3 regions of the Halobacillus litoralis genome follow, and region 3 is predicted to be linked to each of the others. Evidence: riboswitches for the same ligand, from Rfam matches in the RefSeq annotation. Region 3 holds a riboswitch; each other region holds the start of a gene.

Region 1 (3,264 bases), 980 kb from region 3:
CGAAATGACTGCCGATGACGAACGCTCCACTCACGGCAAACGCAGCGTTGACCGTTTTTCCTCGTTCATCCATATCTTTCATCGTCGCTAACATAGGGAGGTGATGCGCCGTGGAAGCAATCAATCCTGTTATAGATGTAGAATTCATGCCTAATCTATCACTCAGTCGTCCTATCCACCTCTCTCCCCGCTGATTAATGAAAGCAACAAGGGGATAAGCGCCTGCTAATGTAACGGTAATCCTTCCAACGATGACCATCCCTTCAGATAAAGGTGCCATCCCCGGGAGGACAACGAACCCTGTTAATGATTCAATGATTATAAGTGCGAGACCAGTGATAATTATGATTTCAATGGTTTTTCCGAAATAAGAAAATAACCGGATGGTTACGTTCGTGAACAACCACAAACCTGCCCCAATACAGACGGAAAGAAGAATAGCTGGTGTTAAATTCCGTAACATCCATACCACTTCATATCCTGCCACAGCCCCACCGACAAAGCATCCGATCGGAACCGTAACCAAACCAGCTAAAATTCCTCTTGAAAAGAAAGGACGATCCTCTTTCTTCACAATCGTAAGCGCAACAGGAATTGTGAAAACAAGCGTCGGTCCCATCATCGTACCGAGGAGGGCCCAGGAAAAGGTGGCCGCTTCCTCTTCTAAGGCTAAGGATTCCGCCAGAGAGTAGGCTCCCATGTCAATAGCAAGCATCATGGATGCAAACATCGACGGATCCGCTCCAAACCATAAAAACACGGGACGGATGGCAGGCGCCAACAACTGGGACAGTACAGGTGCGAGGGAGATGATCCCTACCATCGAAAGAGCCAGTGGGCCCATCATCATAAACGCTTCGTAAAACCGCCATCCAAGGGACAGGCGGTGATTAAGCACGTAGTAATCAAGTGCTCCCAATACCATGAAGAAACACATGACAATCAAGATAGCGTCATTAACCCACAAAAGCCCAGCCCCTTCCTTTTTTGAATCTATGTTTACGGCCACTTCAACATAGGGTAGAAGTTTTTCTATAATGGTTTACTCGCCATTTCCTATTGGACGCTGCCATAGCCTTTCAATATTTTTAAAAAGGGGAATAAGAAATGGTACAAGCTCTGTTCATCGCTGCGGTTATTTTCATTGCAGCAAATCTCGTTTATTTTTTCACAAATAAAACATACAGAAAAAGCTACTTCAGCACAGCCCTATTCTTTCAATTATTTTTTGTTCTCACAGGTGTATTAGTGGGGTTTACGCTCCTTTACTATCTGCTGTCTTTAGATGAAGTCATTCTGGTTACTAGTTTATCATCCCGGGACCCTGTCGACCCAACCTTTTTGGACTTGCTTTACTTCAGTGGGGAAACATTGTTGAGCGTAGGTTATGGGGACATGCTGCCTGTTGGGATGGCCCGATTTTTTGCTTTGCTTGAATCAGGAATCGGCATCCTTCTCCCTACGGCCTATTTCTTAAAAGCGATGGATACGTCCAGGCAAAGCGAAGATTAAATATTAAAAGGACCCTTGTGAAAGGGTCCTTTTAGTTATCCAATGGAGCATGCAGCAGAGCCATGCTTTTGTAAATATTTCTGGTGATGCTCTTCTGCTTCATAAAAAGTTGTTGCTTCTTCTACTTCTGTAACGATTGGGCGTTTAAAAATCCCTTTTTCTTCCCATTCTTTGATTTTTTCTTCAGCAATGTATTTCTGGCTTGCATCCGAATGGAAAATGACAGAACGATATTGGTGACCAACATCGATTCCCTGCTTGTTGCGGGATGTCGGATCGTGGGCTTCAAAGAATATATTCACTAGTTCTGCATAAGTGATGACCGTTGGATCATAGTTCACTTTGACAGATTCCGCGTGTCCACTCTTTCCTGCTTTGACCTGTTCATATGTCGGGTTCTCCAGATGGCCGCCAATGTAACCGACCTTCGTTTCTGTCACCCCTTCGAATTTTTCAAAAAATGCTTCTACTCCCCAAAAACATCCTGCACCGAAAATAGCGGTTGCCATTTAACATCTTTCCTTTCCCTTAACGCAACTTCTATCGAGAGCCTTGACGGTTATGGTGCTTACACGAAAAGACCCCTTTTCTTATCCAGTAAGAAAAGGGGTCGCTAATATCCGCACGATCCTCTCATCTCTTAGAATGTTGATACATTCTACAGGAATTGGCACCGTTCTCGTCAATCCGTAGATTGATTCGATGGTTGCCGGGCATCAAAGGGCCAGTCCCTCCGCCTCTCTGGATAAGAAGTTTCCGTTATTTATTTTTTGTTAGTACCCATAGTACTACGTATTTGTAACGAAGTAAAGGATAACAGATTAAAAAATTCTATTGAATGCACATTGAGTTCTTCTTTGAGTTCATTATATTCAGACCTTAACATGCTCATGCCTGTCTGTAAAAAAATCCGCTCTAGCTCAGCTCTGCCCCGTCGTGTAAACTTCCTCGAAAGGCTGGACAATGACAAATCCATCACCTTCAAACTCCATTTGAATCGATTCGCCGCTTCCCCTGCCGATGAGTGTCTTGAAGCTGATGTCCGTTTTGAAATTCGGCTCTAAGTGCCCGGACCACGCCACAGTAGCATGCGGGTCTGTAATGACAGGTTCACCAGGACGTACGAGCAGCGTCAACGGTTCATAGTGCGAAGTAATCGCGACGCGCCCACTCCCGCTGAGGGTTACGTTGAACAACCCACCTGAAACCATACCGGCTACTTTTTTCATCAGTTTGATATCCCAGTCAATGCTTGGTTCAAAGGCAAGAAGATCGTTGCCATTCACCGTAATCGTTTCATTATCCAGGTCAAAAATAGTAATCTTTTTGCCCTGATCGGCAAGGTAAAGTCGCCCGCGACCAGTGGCCTTCATTAAAGAACTCCCTTCACCGGTCATGGCTTTTTTAAATAAACGACCGACGCCATGCTCGAGGATTCCTTCTCTTTCAAATTTAATGTTCCCATTATAAGAAATCATCGCTCCTGCTTTTGCCCACACTTGATCGAGGAGGTTTACCTCAAGAATTCTCGGGGTCTCCAGCTCAAAATAATCATTCTCTGATTCATCCTGTTTCGTTTTTCTAATAAATTCATCAATAGAGTAGTCGCTCATTGTATGTTCCTCCTAATCATATTCTATAGTTATTTATGCTTCCTCATTGCTTCTATACCACGATGGATCAAAATCGAGTCCTAAAGTTTACGTATCTGTAACTCAGTGGAAATGATTAAAACAGCCTTCGTAATTTTCT
Region 2 (3,264 bases), 1.5 Mb from region 3:
GAATATCTGTAATTTCAAGCGTCGGATTGGAAGGTGTTTCAATATATAAAAGTTTTGTATTCGGCTGTATAGCCGTCGCTACCGCATGGAGGTCCGTCATATCAACAAATGTGTGATCGATTCCAAACCTAATGAGAACATCGTGGATCATACGGAAAGTACCCCCATAAACATCCTGGGTGATGACGACATGGTCCCCTTTTGATAAAAGCATGAAAGCTGTTGAAATGGCAGCCATTCCAGAGGCGAACGCAAAGCCGTGACTTCCACTCTCAAGTCCTGCGATGGTATCTTCCAGCGCTTTTCGGGTCGGGTTACCTGAACGGCTGTAATCATAGACCCCTGGATTGTCGAAATCCTGTTGATGGAACGTGGATGCCTGCTGGATCGGGACACTGACCGCGCCGGTGTGCGGGTCGAACTTATAATCACTGTGCAGCAATCGGGTTTGTAAAGAATGATCAGTCATCGTACAGATTCCTCCTTTGGTAGTTGGGCGAGGGTATAGTCAAGGTCTTGAATTAAATCATCAATATGCTCGACACCGACAGAAAAACGAAGCAGTCGATTACACACGCCATAGCTGGTCCGTTTCTCTTCAGGGATATCCGCATGAGTCTGAGTCGCAGGGTAGGTGATAAAACTCTCCACACCTCCAAGACTCTCGGCAAAACTGATCAGGTCCAAGTTTCGCAAAAATGGATCAATCCATTCTTCCGATTGAAGTCTGAATGAAACCATTCCGCCCTTGCCCGGATAGAATATATCCGATACATGCGGGTGGTCTTCCAAAAAGGCGACCACGGCTTTGGCGTTGGCTTCATGCTGACGCATCCGAAGAGGAAGGGTCTTCATCCCGCGCATGACAAGCCATGAATCGAAAGGAGAGAGGACAGCTCCAGATGTATTCTGATGAAAAGCAAGCTTTTCACTTACAGCTTTTCCTTTACTCACAAGGATCCCGGCAAGGACATCATTATGGCCGGCTAAATATTTTGTAGCACTGTGAATGACCACATCGGCGCCTTCTCGAATAGGCTCCTGCAATACCGGTGTATATAGCGTATTATCGACAAGCAACAGCAGATTGTGGGACTTCGCAACTGTAGAAATTTGCTTGATGTCAGCCGTATGCATCAGTGGGTTCGTCGGGGTTTCCACGTATATGGCTTTGGTCCGCTCATTGATGTAGTCACAGATCCCTTCAAGGTTATTGCTGTCACAGTAATGAAAGCGGAGGTCGTAACGCTCTTCCATGTGTTCAAATAAGCGGAACGTACCACCGTACAAATCTTCGGAAACGATGATTTCATCCCCTTTTTTAAAAAGAGACAGGGCGGTTTGGATAGCCGCCATCCCGGAACTGAACGCGAATCCTGCATCACCACCTTCGATATCAGCAATCGAAGACTCTAGAAGTTGACGGGTAGGATTACCGGTTCGCGTATAATCAAAACCAGTCGATTCTCCTAAACCAGGGTGGCGGTACGGGGTGGAAAAATAAACGGGAGAATTGATCGCCCCCGTAGGTTCATGACGCTGGTTCCCTGTCTGGACAAATTTCGTTTCCCTATGTGGACACATGACAACACATCCTTTATAAGTTATTGGTTCAAATTAAATCCTTTCCCCCCACCGGAAAGCGAGTAGCTTCCCGGCCATCCCTGACTCTAAACTAAGCAACGAACCCCGGAACATCTTGAAATCGAGTCTTGCACACATATTCTTTAATAACGAATATCCAATAAAAATAAAAAAAGCCTTCTTAAAGAAGAAGACTTTTGTGGGTACGGTTCTTCTTCTTATCTTCCAAGTTGGTAAAACAACTTGCTGGAGTTAGCACCTTACTGGTCAAACCAGTGGTTGCTGAGGCTTCGCCGGGCCAGTCCCTCTGCCTCTCTTGATAAGAGATTCAATTGTAATTTTTTCTAATTGCTGATTACTCTACACTACTCAGAATGTTTTGACAATATGCTAACTAGATTTTTTTGAAAACTTTTTCAGGAATGCGAAAAAAAGCCTCCTTTTGATAAGCAGACTTAAAGGGATGGGTTATGTACTCCAGCTTCAATATAGGAGCGGACGAGCCGCCATTCTCCATTCAGTTTTTCGAAGGTATCAAAAAAGAGGTTGGATGTTTCAAGGAGTTCTCCGTTTAAACGGATCGAAACCCAGAAAGCGGCAAGCTGTGTGCTTTCATTAAGCTGGGTAACGGAATGGTCGGTGTAGATCCAGTCCATATCTTGATCTTTGAAATGTTCGAATGCTTGGTGCCATCCTTCGATAGACTCTTCAAAAGAGTAATCCACCCGTTCACCATGACGGATTTCTCTTGCAGCGAGGTCCCGGGATGTAACTTCTTTTAAGTAGTCCAAATCATGTTGGCTGGCCCTACGTTTGTACTCTTCATAAAAGGTTTGAAAATCCATATCTCTGCCTCCTCTATCTCAATGGTTCGACAGAGAGGATGGAAATCCTGTCAATTAATGACAGATACCTAAATTGTAGAGAACTATTTTGACTTGCAAAGCAAGCGTTCCGAGCCAAAGGAGGTGGGTGACTGCATTCATCCCGTACCAGGTCGTCTTTTTCTTCATTTGTCCCCGTTTTTTATACAGGAAGGTCACCAAGGGAATTGTCAGGACGGTGAAAATAGCCGTCAAGCCGAGAAGTCCCTTGTAGTCGCGAATCCAGATGAAGTCATTGAAGAGGGGGATGATAATCGTCGGAGTATAAATGACAGATAGGAAGTAAACCCCGATGGACCAGGAGATGATCATGAACAGCAGGTTAATCAGAAGTGGGTATGTCTTCACGCGTACACTCCTCGCATCATTAATCCGATTTGTTTACTTGGTTTAATGATATCCTACGTTCAATACTAAAAATTGTCAACGTTTTATCCGTATTCTTTCTGATGGGCTTTCTTTTTCTTTAAATAATCTTCATCCTCTCGGGCCAGCACCCATTTTTCCTCGAAAATCTTTGCGGATTCTGCTTTCTCGTCGTCGATGTCTCGATCATTTATTTCCCCGTTTTTGTCATACTTTTTCCCGCCTTTATAATTAGCGTATCTCCGCGAGCGGGTGTAGCCCATCTGCAGGAACTTTCGCGCCATATCCATACCCACAAAGTCATCCGCTTCTTTATAATCGAGGAACATCTGATAGATTTTGTCCGATGATTCTCTGGCGATCTCAGGTGTCTTGAAGCGCCAGTGGGCAAGGATTTCACTTTTGTATGGTTCAACGAGTAATACGCCTT
Region 3 (3,264 bases):
AAGCCAGGCGGCAATGGGTGCTGCTATAACACCACCAATAACGAACGATGCAATGAGTAGCCAGCTGAATGAATGATGCCCTAAAAAGATTAAGAAACCAGCCGTTGCTGAAATCGTTACCAGAAATTCGCTTGTATCCACTGTTCCAATGACTTTTCTAGGAGCAATTCCCGATTGAGAAAGAAGCGCGGGAGTATTCACCGGTCCCCATCCTCCCCCGCCGACACTATCCAAAAAGCCTCCTGCTATTCCAAGTGGCAAGAGGAAACGTTTGTTTACTGACTTTTTTTCATTAACGTGAGTTTTTCTCGAGAAGCATAGAAAACGAACTACGATATAAACCCCTAGTGTGAGTAGGAATATGGATATGTACGGTCTTATGAATTCCCCTGGGATATAGCTTAAAAATGCGGCTCCTAAAAAGGCACTGATAGCTCCATGAACGGCGATCATCATGACAAGCCGTTTGTCGATATTGCCAAACTTATAGTGGGAAAATCCTGAAACAGCCGTGGTGGCAATCTGCGACATATGAATAGAAGCCGAGGCTACAGCAGGAGCAAGTCCATACGATAAGAGGATGGTTGATGAGCTGAGTCCAAACCCCATGCCAAGTGCTCCATCCATTAATTGAGCTATAAAGCCAATCAAAGTGAAAATCGTCAATTTATGCAAAATGTACCACTCCTTTTAATCATTCCATGTTTGAAAGATATTTTATTATTCCTATGTATTTACTTGGTTTTTTAATCAAAAAAATACTCCTCCGTCTGAAAGAAGGAGGAGTAACCACACCTTATCTTTCAGCCTTTTGGCTGCTGGAATGAGCACCTTTTTCAGGTTGCTGCGGGATCTTCAGACCAGTTTCCTCCCCCGACTCTTCATAAGGATTGTATGTGTAATTGAAGAATAATTCTTAAACTAACGAACATGGTTTTGTTTGTCAATCATATAGTATAAAAAGTCAGAATTTTTTTGATTTCCCTAAAAAGGCATTGACATATGATGTTTAGGAGCATATGATTTGTATCAACTTGTTTTTCAGAAAATTTCATACTTATTCTTATCTAGAGAGGTGGAGGGACTGGCCCTTTGAAGCCTCGGCAACGGATCTATACAGGTACTGTGCCAATTCCAGCAAGTGTTAGAGCTTGAGAAGATAAGGAGAATGTAGTATACGTTTATTCGTAAATGCCTTTCTTCTTATCACGGAGAAAGGCATTTTTTCTTTTTAGAAAGGAGGAGGAAATGAAACAACCATTTGTTACCTACCAATCTTTTGAAAATCCATTTAAAGGTGATCAACTGAAAGACGACGATACGAAAGGAGCGGAGGAGGTCATTCGTTGGGCCTATACTCAATATGAGGATCTTGTGTATGCCTGCAGTTTCGGAGCAGAAGGGATCGTTCTCATCGATTTGATTTCCAAGGAGAAACCAGATGCTGAAGTCGTTTTTCTAGATACAGATCTCCATTTTCAAGAAACTTATCAACTGATAGAAAAAGTGAAAAAAAGGTATCCGAAGTTAAACATAAGGATGATAAAACCTGAAATTACGCTGGAAGAACAAGCCGGGCAGTACGGTTCCGCCCTTTGGAAACGGAATCCCGATCAATGTTGTTACATCCGTAAAATTAAACCGCTCGAAGATGCCCTTAGAGGAAGAACGGCATGGATGTCGGGGCTGAGACGTGAACAATCCCCCAGCCGTCAGAAAACGAATTTCGTAAATAAGGATGAGAGATTCAAATCCATTAAGGTATGCCCCTTGATTCACTGGTCATGGGCAGACGTATGGCAATATATCCGACTAAATAGGTTGGATTACAATGAATTGCACGATCAAAATTATCCGAGTGTGGGGTGCATCCCATGTACCGCTCCTGCTGACGACGATGGGAGGACGGGAAGATGGAAAGGGTTCAATAAATCTGAATGTGGGTTACACACGACGGATTCTTTGGGAGAGGAACATTCATAAAGGAGGAATTATTATGTCAATTATAACTCCGCACGGTGGTGCGCTTGTGAACAGGTGGAAGGACACGAGACCGGAGGAGCTGCCGGAAGATATCATAGAGCTTGATTCGATGGCCCTAAGTGATGTCGGATTAATTGCGAACGGTGCTTATAGTCCCTTAAAAGGATTTTTGAATAAGGAAGACTATGAATCTGTTGTCGATACAATGAGGTTGAAAGATGGCACACCATGGAGTATACCTATTACCCTCCCGATCACAGAAGCACAGGCCCGGACGCTTGGAAACAAAGCCCGGTTGGTCAAGGACGGTGTTGTGTATGGGACGATCAGCATAACGGATCGGTTTCAACCGGATAAGGAAAAGGAAGCTCAAAGCGTATACTTAACGACAGATCCTGCGCATCCTGGGGTGAACAAATTATACAAACGAGCAGATTGGTATGCAGCAGGAGAAATCGAGGTATTTCAAAGACCTCCTTACGAACATGGAAAAACATTTTATCTGGATCCAGAAGAAACAAGAGAGCTTTTTCAAAAACTCGGGTGGAAAAAGGTTGTTGGCTTCCAAACACGGAACCCTGTCCATAGAGCTCACGAATACATCCAAAAAGCTGCGCTGGAGACGGTGGATGGATTGTTCTTAAATCCATTGGTGGGTGAGACCAAAAGCGATGACATTCCCAGTGATGTCCGGATGAAGAGCTATCAAGTTCTTCTTGATCAATATTATCCGAAAGAAAGAGTCACCTTGGCTGTTTTCAACGCGGCGATGCGGTATGCAGGCCCGCGGGAGGCAATCTTTCATGCAATCGTCAGGAAAAATTTCGGGTGCTCTCACTTCATTGTCGGCCGAGATCACGCAGGTGTAGGGGATTACTATGGTACTTACGATGCACAAAAAATCTTCAGCCACTATGAAGATGAAGAACTTGGCATCACACCACTTTTCTTTGAACACAGTTTTTATTGCAACGCTTGCGAATCGATGGCTTCACATAAAACTTGCCCGCATGACAAACAACATCACATGATCTTGTCTGGAACGAAAGTGAGAGAGCTGCTCCGTAAAGGGGAAAAGCCGCCAAAAACGTTCAGCCGCCCTGAAGTGGTGGACGTATTAATCGAAGGAATGCAGAAAGAAACAGTGGAATAGAAAGGGTGAAAACAATGAGTGGAAATCTTACCTGGCATGAGGCATCCATTGGCAGCGAAGATTATCGCAGGAAAAATGGGCATCAAAGCGGAGTGCTCTGGTTTACAGGCCTTTCCGGTTCAGGAAAA

What was found. Region 3 has a riboswitch for S-adenosylmethionine ahead of LC065_RS15825 (phosphoadenylyl-sulfate reductase). Riboswitches for the same ligand answer to the same signal wherever they lie in the genome.
Region 1: linked by a shared signal. The riboswitch ahead of msrA (peptide-methionine (S)-S-oxide reductase MsrA) and the one ahead of LC065_RS15825 (phosphoadenylyl-sulfate reductase) in region 3 are both predicted to bind S-adenosylmethionine.
Region 2: linked by a shared signal. The riboswitch ahead of LC065_RS03405 (methionine biosynthesis PLP-dependent protein) and the one ahead of LC065_RS15825 (phosphoadenylyl-sulfate reductase) in region 3 are both predicted to bind S-adenosylmethionine.

What each region holds. Positions count from the first base shown of each region.
Region 1 covers NZ_CP129016.1:176,683-179,946, forward strand. Annotated here, with positions in the region: gene eutH (ethanolamine utilization protein EutH) at 1-967, opposite strand, end outside; gene LC065_RS01035 (ion channel) at 1,108-1,512, shown strand; gene msrA (peptide-methionine (S)-S-oxide reductase MsrA) at 1,548-2,021, opposite strand; SAM riboswitch class I at 2,143-2,264, opposite strand; gene LC065_RS01045 (AIM24 family protein) at 2,433-3,125, opposite strand.
Region 2 covers NZ_CP129016.1:651,345-654,608, reverse strand. Annotated here, with positions in the region: gene metC (cystathionine beta-lyase) at 1-469, opposite strand, end outside; gene LC065_RS03405 (methionine biosynthesis PLP-dependent protein) at 466-1,584, opposite strand; SAM riboswitch class I at 1,800-1,910, opposite strand; gene LC065_RS03400 (flavoprotein) at 2,040-2,429, opposite strand; gene LC065_RS03395 (hypothetical protein) at 2,484-2,816, opposite strand; gene LC065_RS03390 (DUF4385 domain-containing protein) at 2,900-3,264, opposite strand, start outside.
Region 3 covers NZ_CP129016.1:3,092,087-3,095,350, reverse strand. Annotated here, with positions in the region: gene LC065_RS15830 (sulfite exporter TauE/SafE family protein) at 1-675, opposite strand, end outside; SAM riboswitch class I at 794-890, opposite strand; SAM riboswitch class I at 1,061-1,166, shown strand; gene LC065_RS15825 (phosphoadenylyl-sulfate reductase) at 1,249-1,983, shown strand; gene sat (sulfate adenylyltransferase) at 1,997-3,136, shown strand; gene cysC (adenylyl-sulfate kinase) at 3,151-3,264, shown strand, end outside.